DNA from 4 places in the Methylobacterium indicum genome. Region 4 is predicted to be linked to each of the others. Evidence: predicted binding sites of a transcription regulator. Region 4 holds the regulator's gene; each other region holds the start of a gene.
What was found. The regulator PhoB, encoded in region 4, activates phosphate uptake and scavenging genes when phosphate is short. The targets are predictions, from matches to a motif close to TGTCATNNANCTGTCAT.
Positions count from the first base shown of each region.

Region 1 (5,663 bases), 1.6 Mb from region 4:
CGATCGCCGTGGTCGCGACGGATGCCCGCCTGACCAAAGCCGAGGCCCGCCGCCTCGCGGTGATGGCCCAGGACGGCCTCGCCCGGGCGATCGTGCCCGCCCACACGCCCCTCGACGGCGATCTGGTCTTTGCCGCCGCCACCGGCGCGGTGCCGCTCGCCGATCCGGTCGGGGATCTGGCGCGGCTCGGCGACGCGGCAGCGCGGGTGCTGGCCCGGGCGGTGGCGCTGGGTGTCTACCACGCCACCGCTCTGCCGGTGGCGGGGGCGCAAGCGGCGTGGCAGGATCGGTTCGGGGGTGAGGGTGCAGCGGCTTCCGATTGAACCCGCCCCCTTTCCCGGACGACTGGAGCGTCAGCGGAAGGAGATCCGGGGAGGGCGGCGGATCCCATGGAGTGGCGGGCACCCGTTCCCGAGCGCCCGCCCCACCCCTCAGAACTGGTACCGGAGCCCTGCCGTCACCCCGTGCGCGACCCCGGCCCGGGTGCCGATCGCCGCCTGGTAATCCACCCGCCAGCCGAGGCGCTCGGTCAGGCTGCCCTGGAGGCCGGCGCCGGCGGTGACATAGTCGGCTTGCAGGAACGGTACCGCCGCGGTCGCGGTCGCCATCGGGTTCTGGACGCTGGCGAGACGGAAGAGCCCGGCGCTCTGCTGCGGGCCGAGGCCGGCATTGTAGGCCACCCGCACCGAGGGGACGATGCCGGGAAACCCGTAATAGGCCACCTCGGCGCCGAAGCGGGCGGTGGTCTGGAGCACGGTGAGGCCGCCATACCCCACGTTGTTGCCGGCCGCGCCCTGCTCGGTGAAGCTGTCGATCCGGGCCGAGTAATGGCTCAGGCCCGCGAAGGGCATCAGCCGAAACGCGGCGTGGTCGAAGACGAGGCCGGCCTCGCCGTCGAGCGCCAGCGCGGAACCGGAGGTCCGGCCCTCGGCGGTGAGCCCGTAGGCGGCCGGGCGGCGCAAGCCCGAGAAGTCGACGATCGGGGCGCCGCCGACGATGCCCTGCGCGTAGAAGCTCGGGCCGTAATAGCCGCCATAGGCCGCGACCGTGAAGGCGCTCTGCTCCTGCCTGAAGCCTTGCTGGTAGGCTCCTTGCGGCCGCGACAGCGACCCGCCGCCCCCGCCGACCGCGAGGCCGGCCCGCCACGGGCCGGTGAGCGGCAGGTCGAGGCCGGCCGAGCCCTGCGCGATGGTGCGGTCGAGGCCGAGGCCGCCGTTGCGCGGCTGGTCGGCGAACACGACGTCGCCACCGATCCAGAGCGCCGGGCCGGCCGTGCCCCAGGCGCTTTGGCCGGCGCTTTGGCCGGCGCCCGCCGGCAGGTTGGCTCCGCGGCGCAGGGCCGAGAGGTGATCCTGGACGCTGCGCGTCGCCGAGGACGCGGCGGTGATCGCGCCGGCCCCCAAGCCCTGCAGCACCGTCGGCGCCGTCTCCTTCATCACCGCGAGCGAGAGCGGGTCGACATAGGTCGGCAGGGTCAGCCGGTAGGCGAGCAGGATGTTGTCGTTGTTGATGCCGGCATCGTAGGGCTGGCCGTTGATGACGCCCTGGCGGGTCAGGAAGTCGTTGTCGTTGCCGACGAGCAGGAAGTAGTCGCGGGGCGCCCGCTCGCTCAGCACCGGCACGAGGCCCATCGCCTCGATCTTCTCCGGCAGGGTGGTCTGGGTCGCCGGGTTCGTGGTGAGGTTCATCCCGAAGCGGTTGAGCTGCACCGGGTTGAGGATGTCGACGACCTCCGTGGTCTTCACCGGCGTCAGGCCGGCCCGCAGGGTCCCGTTCGGGGAGATCGGCGTCGTGCCGTCATAGGGGCTGCCGGCGATGTTGGTGGCCCCGGCCGTGTCGACGAAGAGGACGCTCTTGTAGACGATCGGCGTGGTGTTGCCGGTGCCGAGCCCGTTCGAATCCCGCGACAGCACCAGGAACTGGGTGTCGTTGAGCGCCACCATCTCGCTCTGGGCCGCGGTGCGGTTCGGCGCGCCGCCATTGCCGTTCTGCTGGTAGACCGGCAGCTGCAGCACGTATTCGCGGCTCGGCGCCGCCGGGGTCGGGGTGCCGGAGATGTCGTAGTAGAGGATGCGGGTATTGGCCCGCTGCTGCTGGCTCGAACCCGAATCCTGGAGCGTCGCGCTCTGCAGGATGGTGACGAGGCCGCGCCCGTCCGGGGTCAGCGCCAGGGCCTCGAGGCCCTGGTTGTTGCGCCGGCCCGTATCGGGCGGGCTCACCGAGTTGAAGTTGGGCTGGCCGTTCGTCACCGGCTGGAGCGCCGCCGGGATGCCGAGCACGCCCTGCAGCTGCCCGCTGCGGTTGAAGTAGTAGACGTTCGGGCCGTACTCGTCGCTGACATAGAACGAGCCGTCGAGGCGGCGCGCCAGCCCCTCGGCGTCGAGGCTGATGCGCCCGGCGCTCGGGCCGGTGGCGGCGGAGGGCAGGACGGCGCCGAACTGCGTGGTGGTACCGGCGGCCGGGTCGAGGCCGCTGAAGCGCTGGCCCTTGGCATCGGTGAGCACGATGCCGCCGTCCGGCATCAGGGTGACCTGGCGCTGCGAGGTCGTGGCCTGCGGCAGGGCCGTGCCCGTATAGGGCGTGAAGCTCAGGGTGAAGCGGTTGAGCCGCCCCGCATAGTCGCTGAACAGCCCGCCGTCGGGATTGTTGTAGCCGCGGTCGGGCAGCGTGTAGAGCGTGCCCGTGTAGGTGTCGCCGCTGCGCCGCCAGGTCGCGAGATCGACGGCGAGCGAGGAGAACGAGCCCAGGGAATCGCCGAGGAAGTCGCGGGTGGTGGCCGGCAGCCGGCCGACGCCCTGAAGGCCCTGGTTGACCACCACGGTGCCGCCGGCCGCGACCGAGACCGGATCGTCGGTGCGCTGCAGGTTCGGCACCCGCACGTCGAGCGACTGGGCCTGCGCGAGCCCCGCGCTCGCCAGAAGGCCGCCCGCCGCGACGGCGGCACGGATGGAGATGGTGGTCACGATTCGCCCCCGGGATCACGTTGCGGCAGCGATGGGGCGGTTGCGTGACACTCGCGTGACGAAGTGTGGCGGTTTCGCACCGAATGGAACCTTGTGCGGCCAGCGGGCCGCAGTCGCGCGGGCGAGCCCCGCCCGTCCGGCCTCTCGCCCTCGGCGGCGGAGCATGGCAGAAGCCGCGCGGAATCGACGGAGGCGTCGCGGCGATGAGCTACCTGGTGGTCTTTCTCGGTGCCGGCCTCGGCGGGGCGTTGCGCCACGGCGTCAACCTGTGGGCGGCGCGGGCGGGCAGCGGCTTCCCGTTCGGGACGATGGTCATCAACGTCGTCGGCTCGATCATGATGGGAGTGCTCACCGGCTGGTTCGCCGCCCGGGGCGGAGGACCGCAGGCGCTGCGCCTCTTCCTTACCACCGGCGTACTCGGCGGCTTCACCACCTTCTCGACCTTCTCGCTCGAGGCCTTCCTGCTCTGGGAGCGCGGCGCCCACGGGGCGGCCCTGGCCTACGTCGCGGTGTCGGTCGCGGCCGGCATCGCGGGCGTGGCGGTGAGCCTCCTGGTGCTGCGCCAGCTCGCGTGAGCTCGTCGGCCGGATCGCGCGGCGCGGAGACCCGGTTGACAACCGGGGGTATCGGGGGCGGAGTCTTGCACGAGATGAGCGACACAGCCCCGAGCCGACAGGCCCCGAGCCAAGAGACCCCAGGCCCACAGGCCGCAAAACCCCGCATCGCCATCACCTATTGCACGCAATGCAACTGGCTGCTGCGGGCCGGCTGGATGGCACAGGAACTGCTCTCGACCTTCCGGGATGCGGTCGGTGAGGTGGCGCTGATTCCCGGGAGCGGCGGCGCCTTCGCGATCACCTGCGACGACGCCCTGATCTGGGAGCGCAAGCGCGACGGGGGATTTCCCGACATCAAGGCCCTCAAGCAGCGGGTACGCGACCGGATCGACCCCGGCCGCGACCTCGGCCATATCGACCGGGCCAATGTCGACCAGGCGAGCGTCGGCACGGCCAGCGAGGTCGATACGACGGGTCGACAGCAGGGCACGACACCTTGAGCCTTCCGCGCCGCCCGGGCGCCGCCGGGCCGATGCCATGATCCGCCGCCTGAAGGCCCTGCGCCGGGACGGGCTGTCGACACAGGTCTACCTTGTCGCCTTCGTGATCGCCCTGATCGGGCCGGGGCTGCTGTTCACCGCGATCCTGCTCGGCCGCTACGCCGCCCTGGACCGGGTCCGCTTCGAGCAGGACGCGCGCGAGAGCGTGCGCGGCATCGCGCTCACCATCGACCGGGACATGGCCGGGCTGGTCTCGGTGCTCCAGACCCTCGCGGCCTCGCCGCGCCTGCGCAAGAGCGGGCTCGACGGCTTCGAGATGCAGGCCCGGGCGGTGCGGGAGACGACGGGGCTCGACCTGTCCCTGCGCCGGCCGGACGGGACGCAGCTCCTCAACACTGCGCTGGCGCCCGGCGCGCCGGTCCCGCAGGACCCGCACAAGGAGGATGCCGAGGTCCTGGCGACGCGCCGGCCGGTGGTCGGCGGCGTCAGGATGGGCGCCCCCGGGCGGCCACCGACCTTCGACGTGGCGGTGCCGGTGATGGTCGATGGAGCGCCGGCCTACGTGCTCAGCGTCACCGTGCCGGTGGAGCGGCTGCGCCAGATCCTGGTCCAGGACCTCGCCCCGGGCTGGACCACCGGCATCGTCGACCGCGCGGGCCTCCTGCTCGCCCGCTCGGAGGATCACGCGGCCCTGGCGGGCCAGCCGATGCTGGCCGCCTTGCGCGGGCGCCCGACGGCCGCCGACGGCATCTGGGAGGGCGTCGACCGGCGCCGGCAGCCGGTGCTCTACGTCGAGACCCCGGTCCGGGCCACGGGCTGGGCCGTCGGCGCCAGCATCCTGCGGGAGCGGGTCGAGGCGCCGTTGCGCCACTGGATCCTCGCCTTCGGCGGGTTCGGGCTCCTGGCGCTGGCCGCCTCCTCGTTCCTGGCGGTGCGGCTCTGGACGCGGGTCGCCGGGCCCTTGCGCCAGCTCGCCACGGCCGGCGGGGCGCTGGCCGCCGGCCATCCGGTGCCCCGGGTCTCGACCCCGATCCGCGAGATCCGCCAGCTCGCCGACGTGCTGGCCGACGCCTCGCAGAGCCTGCGCCGGCGCATCGCCGAGCGCGACCAGGCGCTGGCCGAGCAGAGCCGCAGCCTCGTCGCCCTGCGCGAGAGCGAGGCGCGCTTCCGCCACATGGCCGATTCCGCCCCGGCCCTGATCTGGATGACCGACGCCGAGGGCGAAATCGTCTTCGCCAACATGCATTACGAGTACCAGTTCGGTCGCTCGGTCGAGGCGCTGACGCGGGGACGCTGGCGCGAGATCCTGCACCCGGACGATCTCGCCGGCTTCGAGGAGGCGTTCGTCCGGGCCTTCACGGCCCGCACGCCGTTCCGGCACGCGACCCGGGTGATCGACCGGCACGGGGCGACACGCTGGATCCTGTGCGAGGGCGTGGCGCGCCTCGACGACCACGGCCGCTTCCTCGGCTATACCGGCTGCAACGTCGACATCACCGAGGCCAAGGGGGCGGAGCTCGCCCTGCGCGAGGGCGAGGAGCGCCTGCGGCTGGCGCTGGCCGCCGGGCGGCTCGGCACCTGGGAGATCGACCTCGCGACCGGGCAGCACCGCCTCTCGGCCCGCTCGGCCGAGATCTTCGGCC
Region 1 is NZ_AP024145.1:1,847,096-1,852,758, reverse strand. Features, by position in the region: gene miv_RS08645 (P1 family peptidase) at 1-323, shown strand, start outside; gene miv_RS08640 (esterase-like activity of phytase family protein) at 432-2,963, opposite strand; gene crcB (fluoride efflux transporter CrcB) at 3,167-3,538, shown strand; partial or broken gene miv_RS08630 (Rdx family protein) at 3,613-3,945, shown strand; gene miv_RS08625 (sensor histidine kinase) at 4,058-5,663, shown strand, end outside.
Region 1: a site for PhoB is predicted at 3,008-3,024, ahead of miv_RS08640 (esterase-like activity of phytase family protein). Genes of this name have one in related genera too.

Region 2 (5,663 bases), 1.4 Mb from region 4:
GCTGCTCGCGCTGAAGACCCCGGACGACGCCATGCTGTCCGTGCAGTCCAACCGTGCCGACTGCGTCATCCAGGTCGCGATGCTGTCGCTGGTGACGGTGAAGAAGAACCCCAAGGTCGGCAAGATCATCGTGCCGACGCCGGCGAGCGCGCAGCCGACCTGCGCCGGCGTGCGGGCCGATCCGGATCCCCGGTTCCGGACCTTCGTCGACAACTGGCTCGAGTACAATCGCGGCCTCGGCGCGATGAAGGGCTGGATCACCTCCAGCCTGGAGCTGGTCGGGGTCAAGGCCGGCGACATCCCGGCCGAGATCACGTTCTGACCCGGTTTTCCGGAAGACGACGTCCGGAAACTGGATCATAAGCCCGCGCGGTGGAGCCGCAGGCTCCCCGCCCTCGAGCGATGCGGAACCCGTATGACGCGGGTGCCCGTCGCCGCGGCCCGGGACGCTCCGCCCGGACCGCGCCTTCGACCCATCGTCCCCGTCTCGCGCCATGCCCCCTGACCACGCCCCGCCGTTGGGCATCATCATGCTCGACACCCGGTTCGAGCGCCCCCCCGGCGATGTCGGGCACCCGGCGAGCTGGCCCTTCCCGGTCCTGTTCGAGGTCGTGCGCGGCGCCACCGCGCGGCGGGTCGTCGGAGGGCAGGACGCCGACCTGGCGGATGCCTTCGTGGCGGCGGGAGAGGCGCTGCGGGCCCGCGGCGCCGTCGGCGTCATCACGTCGTGCGGGTTCCTCGCGGCGCGGCAGCGCGCGCTCGCCGCCCGGATGTCGCTGCCGCTCGCGACGTCGAGCCTGATGCAGCTTCCGCTGATCGATCGCTGCCTGCCCGGCGGCAAGCGGGCCGGGGTCGTGACCTACGACGCCGACGCGCTCACGCCGGCCCATTTCGTCGAGGTGGGGGCCGATCCCGCCACGCCGGTCGTCGGCCTGCCGGCGAACGGGGCGCTGCGCGGCCTGATCGAGCGGGAGGCGGCCTACGACGCGGCCGCCCTCGCCCGCGACGTCCTGGAGGCCGCGGGCGCCCTGATCGCGCGGGGCGACATCGGCGCCGTCGTGATGGAATGCACCAACCTTCCGCCGTTCTCGCGCGCCGTCGCCGACGCGTTCGGCGTTCCCGTCTTCGACGTCGTCACCCTGGGCCGCTGGTTTCACTCGGGCCTCACGCAGACAAGATACCAGTAGAGCGGACCGGAGCAGACGATGAATTACGAGTGGGACTTTTCGTTCCTGCTGCAATACAAGGGGCTGATCGCGATCGGCGCCCTCTACACGATCGGGTTCACCATCGTCACGGCGATCGCCGGCTTCGTCGTCGGCGGCCTGATCGCCGTCGCGCGCCTGGCCAACGCCAGGGTGGTGACCATCCCGCTCCTGGCCTTCATCGAGATCTTCCGATGCACGCCCGTGCTCGTGCAGCTGGTCTGGATCTACTACGCCCTCCCGATCGTGATCGGCGTCGAGCTCAAGCCCGCGACGGCGGCGTTCATCGCCCTGACGCTCTACGGCGCGTCGTTCTTCGCCGAGATCATCCGCGGCGGCATCGCCTCGATCGACACCGGCCAGTGGGATGCCGGGCGGGCCCTCGGCATGCGCCGGGCGGCGCTGATGCGGCGCGTCGTCCTGCCCCAGGCGCTCAAGCGGATGATCCCGCCCCTCGTCAACCAGGTCGTCCTCCAGCTGAAGAACACCTCGCTCCTGTCCGTGCTCGCCGTTCCCGATCTGCTCTACCAGGGACAGCTCATCACCTCGGCGACGTACAAGCCCCTCGAAGTCTACACGATGATCGCGATCATCTACTTCATCATCCTGTTCCCGCTCACGACCCTCGCCCACGGCCTCGAGCGCAGGCTCGCCCGGTGAGCACGAGGAGGGACCCCATGACGACGGAAGCGGTGCGGGCCATGCCGGAGACGACGATGATCGCGGTCGAGCACGTCAGGAAGTCGTTCGGCCCCGTGCCGGTGCTCAAGGACATCTCCCTGAGCGTGCCGAAGGGCGGGGTGCTCTCGCTCATCGGACCGAGCGGTTCGGGCAAGTCGACCCTGCTGCGCTGCCTGAACCTCCTCACCATCCCGTGCGAGGGCACGATCCGCATCGGGTCGCACGCGATGCGCTTCGGCAGCGATCACAGGATGCCGCGGGACCGGGACCTCGCCGCCTTCCGCTCGACGGTCGGCATGGTGTTTCAGAACTTCAACCTGTTTCCCCACATGTCGGTCGTTCGGAACGTCATGGAGGGGCCGGTCACGGTGCTCGGCCAGGGGCGGGACGAGGCCCGGGACCTCGCCGTCGGGCTCCTCGACAAGGTCGGCCTGCGCGAGAAGGCCGACGCCTATCCCGACCGGCTCTCCGGCGGGCAGAAGCAGCGGGTCGCCATCGCGCGGGCGCTGGCGATGAAGCCGGAGGTGATGCTGTTCGACGAGGCGACCTCGGCGCTCGATCCCGAGCTCGTCGGGGAGGTGCTGAACGTCGTCCGCCAGCTGGCATCGGAGGGCATGACGATGGTGCTCGTCACGCACGAGATCGCCTTCGCGCGCGACGTCGCCGATACCTGCGTGTTCATGCGCGACGGCTTCGTGGTCGAGGAAGGGCCGGCCCGGCAGGTCATCGAGGATCCGCAGCAGGCCGCGACGAAGGCCTTCCTCAGCCATTTCCACAAGGCGGCGGTGTGACGCCGCCGCGTCGCGGTCAGCGCTGCATGTTGCGCAGCCGGCAATAGCCGCCCATGTCCTGGTAGCCCGCCGGGCAGCGCCGCACGCAGGCGCCGGCCGCGAATTTCAGCGGCGGCCGGCAGACCTGGCCCCGGCCGAGCTGGCGGCGCTGGTACTGGTAGTCCTGGGCCGGCCCGGCTTGCGCGGGCGTGAGCGGCAGGAGGCCGGCGACGAGGAACAGGGCGGCGCAGATCGGGCGGGTGGGCATCGGGGAACTCCGGCGCGAGGCGCCGGGGTAACTGCCGCGGGGCCAGGAAGTTCGGTGGAAAGCGGGGCGCGGGACATCCCTTCTTCCCGCCCGCGAGGAGAGGAGACCGTCCGCGCCGTTGCCGGTCGCCGCATTCCGCGGGGAGACGGGAGTGACCGCCCCTACCCCTCCACCACCAGCTCCACCCGGTCCGCCGCGAACAGGCTGCGGGTCGCCTGGATCGGCACGCCCATTGCGTCGACGTTGACGCTCGACAGCACGATCAGGACCCTCCCGGGCGCGAGGTCGAGGCGGGCCGCTTCGTCGGCCGCGGCCGGGCGGGCGGTGATGCGGGTCGACAGGCGGGTGTAGTCGGCGATGCCGAATTCCGCATAGGCCCGGGTGAGCGAGCCGAGCGCCGCGTAGGCCTGAGCGAATTCCGCGAAGCGCGGCAGCGGCAGGCAGGTGCGGGCGGTCGAGAGCGGCGTGCCGTCGGCCCGATGGATCGTCAGCAATTCGAGCATCGGGTCCCCGGCGGCGATGCCGAGCGCCTCCGCGGTGGCCGGATCGGCCGGCACGCTCTCAGCCGACAGAAGATCGCCCCAGGCCTCGCGGCCGGCCTGGCTGACGATCTCCGAGAAGCGGGTGCGCCGGCCGATCGGGTAGGCGAGGCGCGGCGTCTCGACGAAGGTGCCGCGCCCCTGCGTCGCCCGCACGAGCCCGCGCTCGGCGAGCGCCGCCAGCGCCCGGCGCACGGTGTGCCGGTTGACCCCGAATCGCGCCGCGAGCGCGGCTTCCGTCGGCAGCTGCGCACCCGCCGCGAGGCGCCCGGCCTCGATGTCGGCGGAGAGGCCGTCCGCGATCTGGCGCCAGGCCGCCAACCCCTCACCGCGCGCCAGCACCGTCACGGTGCCGTCGCCGCCCGCGCTCATACCGTCATCCAAGTTTCATTTGCTCCCCGATTGTCGGTTGTCTATATCATTAGACAACAGCGAGGCCGCTCGCCAGCGTGGAAGCCAGCAGGCAATCCCGATGCCCGACCATACCCCACCTTCCGGCGAAACGCCCGATCTCGCCGCGCGCCGTGCCGTGATGGCGCTCTGCGGCGAGGCCCGCGCGGAGGAGCTGCGCGACGCCCTGGCGGCCCTCGGTGCGGCCGACGATCCCGAGGATCTGCGCCCGCCCGAGACCGGCCTGGTGATGACCCGCGGCCGCATCGGCGGCGACGGGCGCCCGTTCAACCTCGGCGAGGCGACGGTGACCCGAGCGGCGGTGCGCCTGCCCGGCGGCGAGACCGGCTTCGCCTATCATCTCGGCCGCGACCGGGCGAAGGCGCGGCTCGCCGCGACCCTCGACGCCCTGTGGCAGGTGCGGGCGCGGCGCGGGGCGGTCGAGGCGGCCCTTGCGCCCGTCGCCTCCCGCCGTGCCGCGGAGCGCGCCGCGGAGGCGCGCCGGATCGCGGCGACGCGGGTGAACTTCTTCACCATGGCCCGAGGAGAGGATTGATGCTCGCCCGCGGCTTCACCGACCCCGTCCACGACGCCCAGGGCGTCTTCCGCTCCGTCATGGACGCGCTGGCGCGTCCCGGTACGATCCAGGCCCTCGCCACCGGCCTTACGCCCCCGGCGCCGCTGACGCCGGAACTCGCGGCCCTCGCCCTGGCGCTCGCCGATGCCGACGCACCGCTCTGGCTCGATGCCGGCCTTGCGCAAAACCCGGCAGTGTCCGCGTTCCTGCGCTTCCATACCGGCGCCCGCATTACCGACGATCCGGCCGAGGCCGCCTTCGCGCTCGTCTCCGATGCCGTCGCCTGCCCGGATTTTTCGGCCTTCGCGCAGGGCATGCCGGCCTATCCCGACCGCTCCGCCACCCTGGTGCTCGCCGTCTCCGCCCTCTCGGGCGACGAGGGCTGGCATCTCGACGGGCCGGGCATCCGCGAGAGCGCCCGCCTCTCGGCCGCGCCGCTGCCGGCGGACATGCCCGCGCGGCTCGCCCGCAACCATGCCGGCTTCCCGCAGGGGATCGACCTGATCCTGGCGGCCCCCGGCCGCCTCGCCGCGCTGCCGCGCTCCACCCGCGTCCAGGAGGGCTGACCCATGTACGTGGCCGTGAAGGGCGGCGAGGCCGCCATCGCCAACGCGCACCGGCTGCTGGCCGAGACCCGCCGGGGCGACACGAACGTCCCCGAACTCTCGGTGGCGCAGATCCGCGAGCAGATGGCGCTTCTCGTCGACCGGGTGATGACCGAGGGCTCGCTGCACGATCCCGACCTCGCGGCGCTCGCCCTCAAGCAGGCCCGCGGCGACCTGATCGAGGCGGTGTTTCTGGTGCGGGCCTACCGCACCACCCTGCCCCGCTTCGGCGCCTCCGAGCCGGTCGAGACCGGCGCCATGAGCCTCCGCCGCCGTATCTCCGCCACCTACAAGGACCTGCCCGGCGGCCAGGTGCTCGGCCCCACCTTCGATTACACCCACCGCCTCATCGACTTCGCGCTCGCCGCCGAGGGCGAGGCGCCGGTGGCCGCCGAAGCCGAGCCCCTGGCGGATGCCGCCCACGCGCCGCGGGTCACCGACCTTCTGGGCCGGGACGGCCTGATCGAGCCCTCCGCCCCCGACGACGGCTCGGCCCCGGGCGACCTCACCCGCGAACCGCTCGACTTCCCGGCCGACCGGGCGCTCCGCCTCCAGGCCCTGGCGCGGGGCGACGAGGGCTTCGTGCTCGCGCTCGGCTACTCGACGCAGCGCGGCTACGGCCGCACCC
Region 2 is NZ_AP024145.1:5,333,927-5,339,589, forward strand. Features, by position in the region: gene miv_RS24720 (transporter substrate-binding domain-containing protein) at 1-322, shown strand, start outside; gene miv_RS24725 (aspartate/glutamate racemase family protein) at 495-1,187, shown strand; gene miv_RS24730 (amino acid ABC transporter permease) at 1,206-1,865, shown strand; gene miv_RS24735 (amino acid ABC transporter ATP-binding protein) at 1,907-2,677, shown strand; gene miv_RS24740 (hypothetical protein) at 2,694-2,924, opposite strand; gene phnF (phosphonate metabolism transcriptional regulator PhnF) at 3,086-3,835, opposite strand; gene phnG (phosphonate C-P lyase system protein PhnG) at 3,996-4,409, shown strand; gene phnH (phosphonate C-P lyase system protein PhnH) at 4,409-4,996, shown strand; gene miv_RS24760 (carbon-phosphorus lyase complex subunit) at 5,000-5,663, shown strand, end outside.
Region 2: a site for PhoB is predicted at 3,838-3,854, ahead of phnF (phosphonate metabolism transcriptional regulator PhnF). Genes of this name have one in related genera too.

Region 3 (5,663 bases), 1.6 Mb from region 4:
CTCACGGCGGCCGGCCTCGCGGCGTTCGGGATGTTCGGCCTCGTCCAGGCCCGCTACCGCCACATCGACCCGCCGGACCTCGACGCGGCGCGCCGGGCGGTGGAGGAGATCGCGCGATAAGAGCAACCTCGGAGGAGACCCATGGACACGCCCGAGCCGCTGCCGCTCCGCACCGCGTTCCTGTTCCGCATGAGCCTGACGGTCGGCCCGCCGCAGGGCATCGGCCCGTCCCGCGGCGCCGAGCTGCGCGTCGTGCCGGTCACCGGCGGTACGGTGGCGGGGCCGCGCCTCACCGCCGAGGTGCTGCCCGGCCCGGCCGGCGACTGGCTGCGGGTCGAGCCCGACGGCACGACGCATCTCGACGTGCGCCTGACGCTCCGGACGACGACGGGCGGCCTCGTCTACTGCCGGTATACGGGCCTGCGCGCCGGCCCGCCGGAGGTGCTGGCCCGGCTCGGCCGCGGCGAGGCGGTGGACCCCGAGGACTACTACTTTCGCACGGCTCTGCGTTTCGAGACCGGCGCCCCGGATCTCGCCTGGCTCGACCGGACGATCGCCGTCGGGGTGGGACAGCGGCGGCCGGAAGGGCCGAACTACGACGTCTACGCCGTGCTGTGAGGGTGCCTCGCGAAACGCCCGCTACGCCGACGCCATCACGGCGGGCGATGACGGCGACCGGGCGTTTTCGAAAGGTGGCCGATCCATCTCGACCGTGATGAAGGCGCCCCTGCCGTGGCGGGTCTGCCATGCTGCGCATCCATGCGCCAATGACGGACGCCGGTACCGGCAAACCCTGGAATCATGCCGCCTCATCTTCGAACGGACCCGTTCGAAGGCGCAGGGCAAGCCCGAACGGGCGTCGGTGCTGATGCGCGACGGGATCGGACCTCAGCAACCGATGCCGTAATGCGCGCGGTACCAGGCGACGAAGGCCGGGATGCCGGAATCCAGCGGGGTCGAGGGCACGTAGCCGACGAGGTCGCGCAGGAGGTCGGGGCTGGCCTCGGTGCGCTCGACGTCGCCGGGCGGCAGGTCGCGCAGGTGGCGCACCGCCCGCACGCCGAGCGCGGCTTCGAGCGCGTCGAGCATCGCCGCGACGCTCACCGGACGGCCCCCGCCGATATTGACCATCCGGAACGGCGCGACCGGGCTCAGGGTGTCGGCGGGCGAGACCGGGTCGGCGCCCGGCGGGGGAGGCGGCAGGTCGATCAGCCGACTGATGCTCTCGACGAGGTCGTCGATATAGGTGAAGTCCCGCACGGCGCGGCCGTGGTCGTAGACCTCGATCAGCTCGCCGGCCAGGATCTTCCGGGTGAACAGGAACAACGCCATGTCGGGCCGGCCCCACGGCCCGTAGACGGTGAAGAACCGGAACGCGGTGGTGGGGATCTTCCACAGGTGGGCGTAGGAATGCGCCATCGCCTCGCCGGCGAGCTTCGAGGCGGCGTAGATGGTGAGCGGCCACACCGCCCGGTCGGTCTCGCGGAACGGCACCGTCGGGTTGCCGCCATAGGCCGAGGAGGTCGAGGCGAAGAGGAGGTGGCGCACCGGATGCGCCCGGCAGCCCTCCAGCACCTGGAAGGTGCCCACGACGTTGCCGGCGACATAGGCCTCCGGGTGCTCCAGGCTGTAGCGGACCCCGGCCTGCGCCGCGAGGTGCACCACCACGTCCGGCCGCGCCTCGCCCATCAGGGCCATGAAGGCGCCGGGCTCCTCCAGCAGGAATTCGTGCGACGCGAAGCCCGGCAGGGCCTCGAGCCGCGCCAGCCGGGCCCGCTTCAGGGCGACGTCGTAGTAGTCGGTCAGCCCGTCGACCCCCACGACCTCGTGGCCGGCCTCGAGCAGGCGATGGGCGAGGTGGAAGCCGATGAAGCCGGCCGTGCCTGTCACGAGGAAGCGCATGGCGGGTCCCTGGCGCGGGCCGGACACGCGCCCGCCCGGGGCGGTTACACCGGCGCGGGGCGGGTTGCCAGCCCGGCCCGTCTCGGAACCCGCGCCTTCAGAACACCTGCCGCAGCGCCCAGTACAGCCCGCCGGCGAGCGTGATCGCCGCCGGCAGCGTCATGATCCAGGCGAGCGCCAGGTTGCGCACCGTCGCCATCTGCAGGCCGGTGCCGTTGGCCCACATCGTGCCGGCGACGCCGCTCGACAGGATGTGGGTGGTCGAGACCGGAAGACCGTAGGCCTCGGCGAGCCCGATCGTGCCGGCGGCCACCGCCTCGGCGGACGCGCCCTGCGCGTAGGTGAGGTGCTGCTTGCCGATGCGTTCGCCGACCGTGACGACGATCCGCTTCCAGCCCACCATTGTGCCGAGGCCGAGGGCCAGGGCGACCACCACCTTCACCCAGGTCGGGATGTAGCGGGTGCCGTCGTCGAGGGTGCGGCGGTACTCCTGGAGCGTCCGCGTCTCGTCACCGGTGAAGGGCGAGTGCTCGCCGGTGAGCAGGCGCACCGCGTCGCCCGCGAGGTACATGTCGGCGCGCAGGTTCTGGGTCGCCTCGGCGGGGACGTGCCGGATGGCGCCGTAATTCTGCACCTGGGCGGCGATGTCGTCGGACAGGGCGGCGAGCGCCGCCTGGACCTCGGGAGCGGCGAGGGCCTCGGCCGGCGCCTTCGCCTTCAGGGCCTCGCCGACCTTGGCGCGGGCGCCGGCCGCGTCGGGCACCGCCGTCCCGCCGGCGTGAGTCCCGCCGGCGTGAGTCCCGCCGGCATGAGTCCCGCCCGCATGGGCGCGAAACACCCGGCTCGCGCCCTGCGAGCCCTGCACGAAGGCCGGCGTGCTCGAATCCGGCATGGTGCGGTTGAGCGCGTAGGCGGTCGGGGCGGCGCCGATCAGGATCAGCATGATCAGGCCCATGCCCTTCTGGCCGTCGTTGCCGCCATGGGCGAAGGACACGCCGGTGCAGGTCAGGATCAGGAGGCCGCGGATCCAGAGCGGGGGCGGCGCCTCGCCCTCCGGCGCCCGGTAGAGCTCGGGCCGGCGCACCACGCGCTTGAGCAGGAACAGCAGCCCCGCGGCGCAGACGAACCCGACGAGGGGGCTGAACAGGAGCGATTCGAGCACGCCGAGCGCCTGGCCCCAGGCGACGCCCGAGGCGGCGTGGTCGGGGGCCATCAGCTGGTTGGCGAGGCCGACGCCGATCACCGAGCCGATCAGGGCGTGCGAGGAGGAGTTCGGCAGGCCGAGCGCCCAGGTGCCGAGGTTCCAGACGATCGCCGCGACGAGGAGCGCGAAGATCATCGCGTAGCCGGCCCCCGAGCCGACCTGGAGGATCAGCTCCACCGGCAGCAGGGTCACGACGCTGTAGGCCACCGCACCGGTCGAGGCCATCACGCCGAGGAAGTTGAACGCGCCCGACCAGATCACCGCCGCGAGCGGCGGCATCGAGTGGGTGTAGATCACGGTCGCCACCGCGTTGGCGGTGTCGTGGAAGCCGTTCACGAACTCGAAGGCCAGCGCGATCAGCAGGGCGAGGCCCAGCAGCGCGAAGGCCCCGACGGCGAGCGGCGGCTGGCCGGCCTGCCGCATGTCGGCGACGAGGTTGTAGCCCGCATAGGCGAGCCCCGCGGCCAGCACCGCCAGGAACCCGACCGTGGCGGCCGGGTGGATGCGGTGGCCGAAGCGGGGCCCCGTGCGGGGTTCCTCTCCAGATCCCGGGCCGGCGGGACCGGGCGCCGCCCCGGCGGGGCGTCGGGCGAGGGCGGCGTCGGACATGAGGGACTCGCTCCGGCGGGGCTGCCCCTCAAGGAATAGGGCGCCCGGATGGCAAGTCGATGACGCGGCAAGTCGGCGGGCCACATCGACGCCGGGTCAAGTCGACGGCAAGGTCGGTTGTCGCCGCGGACCGCCGCGGAGGCGGCCGGACGTGCGAAAACCATGTGTAAATGCCTAAGGGGCTTGCGTTCTGCAAAACGCAACCCCAAATTCAACGGATCACCGCTGCCGCTGCGATGCGTGTGCGCACGGGTCATGGAGGCGCGGCTCCCCACGGGCAACGAGTCCGGCGCCTTCACGGGCGGCGAGGCCGTTGCCTTCAACGAACCGGCCCGATGCCCTTCTGGTCGAGGGTGACGGAAGGCCAGCGAGTCAGTACCCGATGAACCAGCTCGTGCGCATGTCGCATATCGTGACCGCAGACGCCGTCGAGGAGCCCTCCCCGAGCCTCCGGGTTCCCTTCGCCCAATCGGGCGCCTTCGTGTGCAAATTCATCATCGGCGAACCCAACGACCGAGCGGTCTGTTGCGGCGCGCCGGTGCAGGACGGAAAGAGCTGGTGCGCCTTCCACCGCCGGATCGTCTTCGAGCCGACCCGTCCGGGGCGGCTGCGATAGCAGAGGCCGGCCGGCTCCGCTACCCGTCCGGCGCCTGTTTTCGTCGGGCGCCCGCGGGGGCGGCGCTCACGCTGCGCGGCCGTAGATCGGGAAGCCCTCGCGGCGCCCGCGCAACGCCGTCCGGCTGACCTCGCGCCATGCGGCGCCGTGCGGGCCTTCTCCCGGCCGCGCCGCGTCGAGGGCCGCCTGCGATACCAGCGTGGTGACCCCGAAGGTCTTGGTCGCCTGCTCCAGCCGAGCCGCGACGTTGACCGCGTCGCCGAGCACGGTGAATTCGAGCCGGTCGTCGTCGCCGACCACGCCGACGAACACCTCGCCGCAATGCACCCCGATGCCGATCCGCACCGGGTCGTGGGTCGAGCCGGCATTCCAGGCCTCGACCAGGGCCTCCAGCCGCTCCGCGAAGGCGAGGGCGCCCGCCGCGGCGTCCGCCCGGACCTCCGGCACCCCGAACACCACCAGCGCGCCGTCGCCCATAAACTTGTCGATCATGCCGCCGGTCTCCCGGGCGGCCTGGACGACGCAGCGGCGAAAGCCCGTGATCAGGATCGCCACCGTCTCGGGGTCGGCCCGCTCGGCGATGGTGGTCGAGCCGCGCATGTCGACGAAGGCGATGCCGGCGTGCCGCCGCTCGCCGAGGCGCAGGCCGCCGCCCTGCTCCATGCTGCCGCCGTGCTCCAGGAGCGGCGCCAGCTCCGCCGGCAGGAAGCGCGACAGGGCCGCCCGCCGCGCCGCCTCGCGCAGGGCCAGCACCGCCAGGAGCGCCATGATCCCGACCGACACGACGCTGCCGAGGCCGACCCAGGTCTCGATCTGGTGGGCGTGCCGCTGGTAGCCGATCAGCAGCTCGTCCTCCCGGCTCCTCATCGTCTCGACGATCCGACGGATCTCGTCCATCTCGGCCTTGCCCTCGCCGGCCCGGACCAGGGCGAGCGCGCCGGTGCGATCGCCCGCGCGGTCGAGGGCGATCGTGCGGTCGAGTTCGGCGAACTTGCGGTCGATGGCGGGGCGCAGGGCGGCGAGCCGGGTCTCCTGCTCGGTGTTGCCGCGCAGTTCCGCCGCGAGCCGGGGCATCTCGGCGGCCACCCGGCCGAGGCCCTGGGTGTAGGGGACCAGGAAGGCCGCGTCGCCGGTCAGCAGGTAGCCGCGCTGCCCGGTCTCGCTGTCGAGAAGGTCGGCCAGCACCTGCATCAGGGCGCGGTCGATCGACAACGTGTGGGTGATGCGGTGCTGCACGGTGCTCTGCCAGGCGAGCAGCAGCCCGTTCGCCGAGCCGACGAGCAGCAGCAGCACCGCCCCCACGAAGGTCATCCCGGCCCGGCTGCGCACCGG
Region 3 is NZ_AP024145.1:1,840,329-1,845,991, forward strand. Features, by position in the region: gene miv_RS08595 (DUF1206 domain-containing protein) at 1-120, shown strand, start outside; gene miv_RS08600 (DUF3237 domain-containing protein) at 142-618, shown strand; gene miv_RS08605 (NAD-dependent epimerase/dehydratase family protein) at 889-1,902, opposite strand; gene miv_RS08610 (inorganic phosphate transporter) at 2,000-3,715, opposite strand; gene miv_RS08615 (GcrA family cell cycle regulator) at 4,029-4,331, shown strand; gene miv_RS08620 (CHASE3 domain-containing protein) at 4,398-5,663, opposite strand, start outside.
Region 3: a site for PhoB is predicted at 3,764-3,780, ahead of miv_RS08610 (inorganic phosphate transporter). Genes of this name have one in related genera too.

Region 4 (5,663 bases):
GCTCCGTCGGTTCGCGAGCCGGGTGACCGGCTTCCTGAACGATCGCGGCTTGCCGTCCTCGACGGATCGTCAGCGGCGGTTCGGCTTCACGTCGGCACGCTTCATGGCGATGTCGTCCGTGCACCGAAGAAAAGCATTGTAAGTCTTACTCGATACTCTGCGCTTGATCCAGCTGTTTCGGCCGTTGTGACGCGTCTGGATCCCGACCGATTCCGCACATGTCTCACGCTCGGCACTCGACTGCGCCGATGCCGGCCGCACGGCAAGACCGAGCATCGAAGCGACGATCTCTCCGGCCAGCAGGAAAGCCGAGATCATCACGATGTTTCTGATCTTTTCCATGGAAATCATTCCCTCCCGACACTAAAATCCTAACGTCATGTCTGCCGATCAACAACTATAAATGCGTGACATGCAGAGCGCTGGCGCCACTGACCCAAGGATGGGGTCGTCCGAGGGACGGCGCAGGTCGACCACACCGACGCCTTCGCGCCGGGGCGGCGCGAGCGGGGATGTCGAGATCGGCGTCAGGCTTGGGCCCGGCGCTCGGGGCGGGGGCGCGGATCCGTCGCCACGATGCATCCACCTCTGGGCGAAGCCTGATACGGGGCGAACGTCCGGGCGCCCGAAGAAGCGGTGCTAGATCTGAGACCGTCCCCCGGTGCTACCGACCGTGCGGAGATCCCCCATGCGCGGACCGATCGCATCGGGGGTGAACGGCACAGCGCCAGTCCGGGCCCGATGCACCGGACGCCCCGCTTAATCCCGCACGGCCCAAAGGTCTGACAGGCGTTGCATTTTTATGGCAGCCATGTCGGCCGGCATCGTCTCTAACCGGACGCATCGGAGCACTGCACATCTGGGGCCCTCGCGCGACCATGACGGGAATCATCGAGCCGATCCGATGCCTGTCGGCCGCGGCGGGCGTCCTGATGCTCGTCCTCTCCACTCCGGCGCCCGCGCGGGCTGCGCCGAGCGGCAAGTTCGGAACGGAGGGCAAGCCCGGGACGGAAGACCGATCCGGATCGGACCGGGACGGCGCGCGCGAGGCCGGCAAGGACGAGGGCCGGCAGGCAGGGACGTCCGGCAAGACGGGCGACGGCAAGGACGTCGATACCGAGCACCTGTTCGGCTTCACGGAGGGCGCCGATGCCGGCGAGAAGGGCGAGCAGGAAGCGGTGGTCGACACCGTCTCGCGCATCGGCAAGCGCCGGGACGGCCCCGGCCGGGCGGCCTACCGGGTGCTCGACACGCGGCTCGCCTATCAGTTCAACCCCATCGACAGGCTGAGCCTCGAACTCAGCGCGTTCGGCACGTTGCGGCGGCAGCGCAACGTCGCGGATCTGGACGACAAGTCCTACGGCACTTTCGACGGTGCCTCCCTGGAGGTGAAGTACCAGTTCCTGAAGGGCTCGGCGGAGCAGCCGCTCGGTCTCGCCCTGGAGGTGCGCCCGCGCTTCACCCGCGTCCTGCCGGTCGAAGGGCGCGGCGCCGACATCGTCGACGTCGAGAGCCTGCTCCAGCTGGACGTCCAGGTGGTGCCCGACACGCTCTGGTACGGCAGCAACATCAGCATCGAGCCCGCGGCAGGGCGCGAGCGGGGCGGCCGCGGCTATCGCTCCTCGACCTTCCTGTGGTCGAACGCCCTCGTGGGGCGTGTGGGGAAAAATACCTATCTCGGTCCGGAGGTCCGCTACCTGCGCGGCTACGAGGGGACCTTCCTGAACCGGCTGGAGAGCGAGGCGCTCACGGTCGGTCCCGCCCTGCACCACCGGTTCACCGAGAAGGTCTGGCTCACCGTGGCCTATGCGGGCCAGGTCTGGGGCCGCGATACCGATCCGGCCCTCGCCGGCCGCGCCCTCGGGCTGAACCAGTTCGAGCGGCACAACCTGCGGGTCAAGTTCGGCATGGAGTTCTGAGACGACGGCGTTCATCGTCATCGGCCCGATCCCGGGCCGGGACCGCCGCCATGCCTCGCCCGGGAGCCGCACCCGGAGACCGGTCTCACGGCTCGGGCGCGAACATCTCGTCGAAGGAGTAGCCGGAGCCGCGCACGGTGCGGATCGGATCGGCGTCGCGGCCGCGGTTGATCGCCTTGCGCAGGCGGCCGATATGCACGTCGACGGTGCGCTCGTCGATGTAGACGTCGTGGCCCCAGACGCCGTCGAGGAGTTGCTCGCGGGAGAAGACCCGGCCCGGGCTCTGCATCAGGAATTCGAGCAGCTTGAACTCGGTCGGGCCGAGATGCAGCTCGCGGCCGTCGCGGCGCACGCGGTGGCTGACCCGGTCGAGCTCGATGTCGCCGGCGATCAGGAGATCGGCGACGTGGGCGGGCTTCGACCGCCGCAGGAGCGCGCGCACCCGGGCCAGGAGTTCCGGCACCGAGAACGGCTTGACGATGTAGTCGTCGGCGCCGGTGGCGAGGCCCCGCACCCGGTCGCCCTCCTCGCCACGGGCCGTCAGCATGATCACCGGCAGCCGTTCGGTCTCGCGGCGCGCGCGGATGCGCCGGCACAGTTCGATGCCCGACAGCCCGGGCATCATCCAGTCGAGGAGGACGAGGTCGGGGATCTGCTCGCGCAGGCGGATATCCGCCTCGTCGCCACGGGCGACGGCGTCGACCTCGAAGCCCTCGGCCTCGAGGTTGTAGCGAAGGAGGAGGGTCAGGGCCTCCTCGTCCTCGACGATCAGGATGCGGGTACTCATCGGGGGCACTTCAGGGACGCCGCCGCCCGAGACGGCCACCCGGCATCGCGGCCGGGCGGGCCGACCGGTCAGGCTTTGGTCGGGGACTGGGGCGAGGATTGAGGATCGACGGTGGCGAAGCTCGACCCGTCGTTCTTCGGCCGGTCGGTGGTCAGGGTCTCGCCGGTGGCGAGATAGTGGATGGTCTCGGCGATGTTGGTGGTGTGGTCGCCGATGCGCTCGACGTTCTTGGCGCAGAACAGGAGGTGCGTGCAGAACGTGATGTTGCGCGGATCCTCCATCATGTAGGTCAGGAGCTCGCGGAACAGCGAAGTGTAGAGCGCGTCGATGCCGCCGTCCCGGGCCCAGACGTCGAGGGCCGCCACGGTGTCCTGGGTGGCGTAGGCGTCGAGCACGTCCTTGAGCTGGCCCTGGACCAGCTCGTTCATGTGCTCCACCCCGACGACGATCTTCTGGAGCTGGACCTGGTCGGCGATCGCGACGACGCGCTTGGCGACGTTCTTGGCCAGATCCCCGATGCGCTCGAGGTCGCCCGAGACGCGGATCGCCGAGATCGTCTCGCGCAGGTCGATCGCCATCGGCTGGCGCTTGGCGATCAGGAGGATCGCCTTCTCCTCGATCTCGCGCTGCAGCCCGTCGAGGCGCTGGTCGGCGGTGATCACCGCCTGGGCGAGGGCGGTATCGCGGCGCAGGAGCGCCAGGCCCGAATCGGCCACCATCTTCTCGGCGATGCCGCCCATCTCGGCGATGCTGCGCCGCAGGTTCTGCAATTCCTGGTCGTAGGACGTGACGATGTGGTTCGACATGAGGTGAGACCCCCCGGAATGAGGCGGAGCGTAAGGGCGCGGGCCGGCCCGGCGGAAGGCGGGCCGGCCCCGGGAGCGGCTCAGCCGAACCGGCCGGTGATGTAGTCCTGGGTCTGGCGCTTCGACGGGTTCATGAACAGCCGGTTGGTCGGCCCGAACTCGATCAGCTCGCCGAGATACATGAAGGCGGTGAACTGCGAGATGCGCGCCGCCTGCTGCATGTTGTGGGTGACGATGGCGATGGTGAACTCGCCCCGCAGCTGCTCGATCAATTCCTCGATGCGGCCGGTCGAGATCGGGTCGAGGGCCGAGGTCGGCTCGTCGAACAGGATCACCTCCGGGCGCTGCGCCACCGTGCGGGCGATGCAGAGGCGCTGCTGCTGGCCGCCCGACAGGCCCATGCCGGACTGCTTGAGCTTGTCCTTCACCTCGTCCCACAGGGCGCCCTTGCGCAGGGCTTCCTCGACGCGGACGTCGAGGTCGGCCTTGCCGAGGCGCTCGTAGAGCCGGATGCCGAACGCGATGTTGTCGTAGATCGACATCGGGAACGGGGTCGGCTTCTGAAAGACCATGCCGACCCGGGCGCGCAGCTCGTTGAGGTCGATCGAGGGATCCAGGATGTTGCGGCCGTCGAGCAGGATCTGCCCTTCCGCGCGCTGCTCGGGATACAGGCTGTAGATCCGGTTGAAGGTGCGCAGCAACGTCGACTTGCCGCAGCCCGACGGCCCGATCAGCGCCGTGACCTGGCGGTCGAGGAAGTTGAGGTTGATGTTCTTCAACCCCTTGAAGTCGCCGTAGTAGAAGTTGAGGTCCTTGACGGCGAGGCGGACCGGGGCGGACTCGTCGGCCGTGCTCTGGCCCACGACCGGCGCGGCGGTGGCGGTGGCGCTCATCGGTGTGTCTCCGGGCAGGAGCATTTTTCGACGAAAATCGTCGAAAGAAATGCGGCAAATTCAGATGAGGAGAGCAGCACCCGGTCGCCGAGCGATCGGGTGCTGCCGGAGATGCGGATCAGCGCCCCTTCGGGCCGCTCAGGACGAGGCGGGCCACGATCGACAGGCCCAGGATGGTGATGGTGATGAGGAGCGCGCCGGCCCAGGCCAGCTGGCGCCAGTTCTCGTAGGGCGAGAGCGCGAACTGGTAGATCATGACGGGCAGGTTCGCGACGCCGCCCATCAGGTTCGGGCTGAACCAGGAATTGTTGTTGAGCGCGGTGAAGAGCAGCGGCGCGGTCTCGCCGGCGATGCGGGCGAGCGCCAGCAGCACGCCGGTGACGATGCCCGATTGCGCGGCCCGCCAGGTGACGGAGCGGATCACGATCGAGAGCGGCGCGCCGAGCGCCGCGCCGGCCTCGCGCAGGGTGCCGGGCACGAGCCGCAGCATGTCCTCGGTGGTGCGCACGATCACCGGGGTGGCGATGATGGCGAGCGCCACCGCGCCGGCCCAGCCCGAATACCCGCCCATCGGCCGCACCATCAGGGTGTAGACGAACAGGCCGATCAGGATCGAGGGCGCCGAGAGCAGGATGTCGTTGAGGAAGCGGATCACGTTGGCGAGGTGCGAGGCCCGGCCGTACTCGGCGAGGTAGGTCCCGGCGAGCACGCCGATCGGGGTCGCCACCACGATACCGAGGGCGGTCATCACCAGGCTGCCGAGGATCGCGTTGGCGATGCCGCCGCCCTCGGTGCCGGGGCCCGGGGTGACGTTGGTGAACAGGGCCGGCGAGAAGCCCTGCACGCCCTGGACGATCAGCATCAGGAGGATCGAGCCGAGCACGATCGCGCCGAGCGCGGTCGCGACGGTGCAGCCGACGACCAGGACCTTGTCGGCGGTGCGGCGGCCGGCACGGACCCGGCCCCATTCGGGCGAGGCCGGGCGGGGCGGAGCGGCGGGGGTGGCCCCTGAGACCGCGGCGGGGGAGGCGCTCATCGGGAAACGTCCGTTCCGGGTGCGGGATCAGGCCACCTTCGCGCGGCGCACGAGCAGCCGGGCGATGATGAGCACGATGAAGGTGACGACGAACAGGATGCAGCCGAGCGCCATCAGCGAGCTGAGCTGGAGGCCGTCGGCCTCGTTGAACTCGTTGGCGATGCGCGACGCGATGGTCGAGCCCGGATCGAAGATCGAGGGCGAGAGGCGGTTGGCGTTGCC
Region 4 is NZ_AP024145.1:220,612-226,274, forward strand. Features, by position in the region: gene miv_RS01100 (hypothetical protein) at 70-342, opposite strand; gene miv_RS01105 (hypothetical protein) at 879-1,919, shown strand; gene phoB (phosphate regulon transcriptional regulator PhoB) at 2,005-2,706, opposite strand; gene phoU (phosphate signaling complex protein PhoU) at 2,775-3,512, opposite strand; gene pstB (phosphate ABC transporter ATP-binding protein PstB) at 3,593-4,405, opposite strand; gene pstA (phosphate ABC transporter permease PstA) at 4,524-5,441, opposite strand; gene pstC (phosphate ABC transporter permease subunit PstC) at 5,469-5,663, opposite strand, start outside.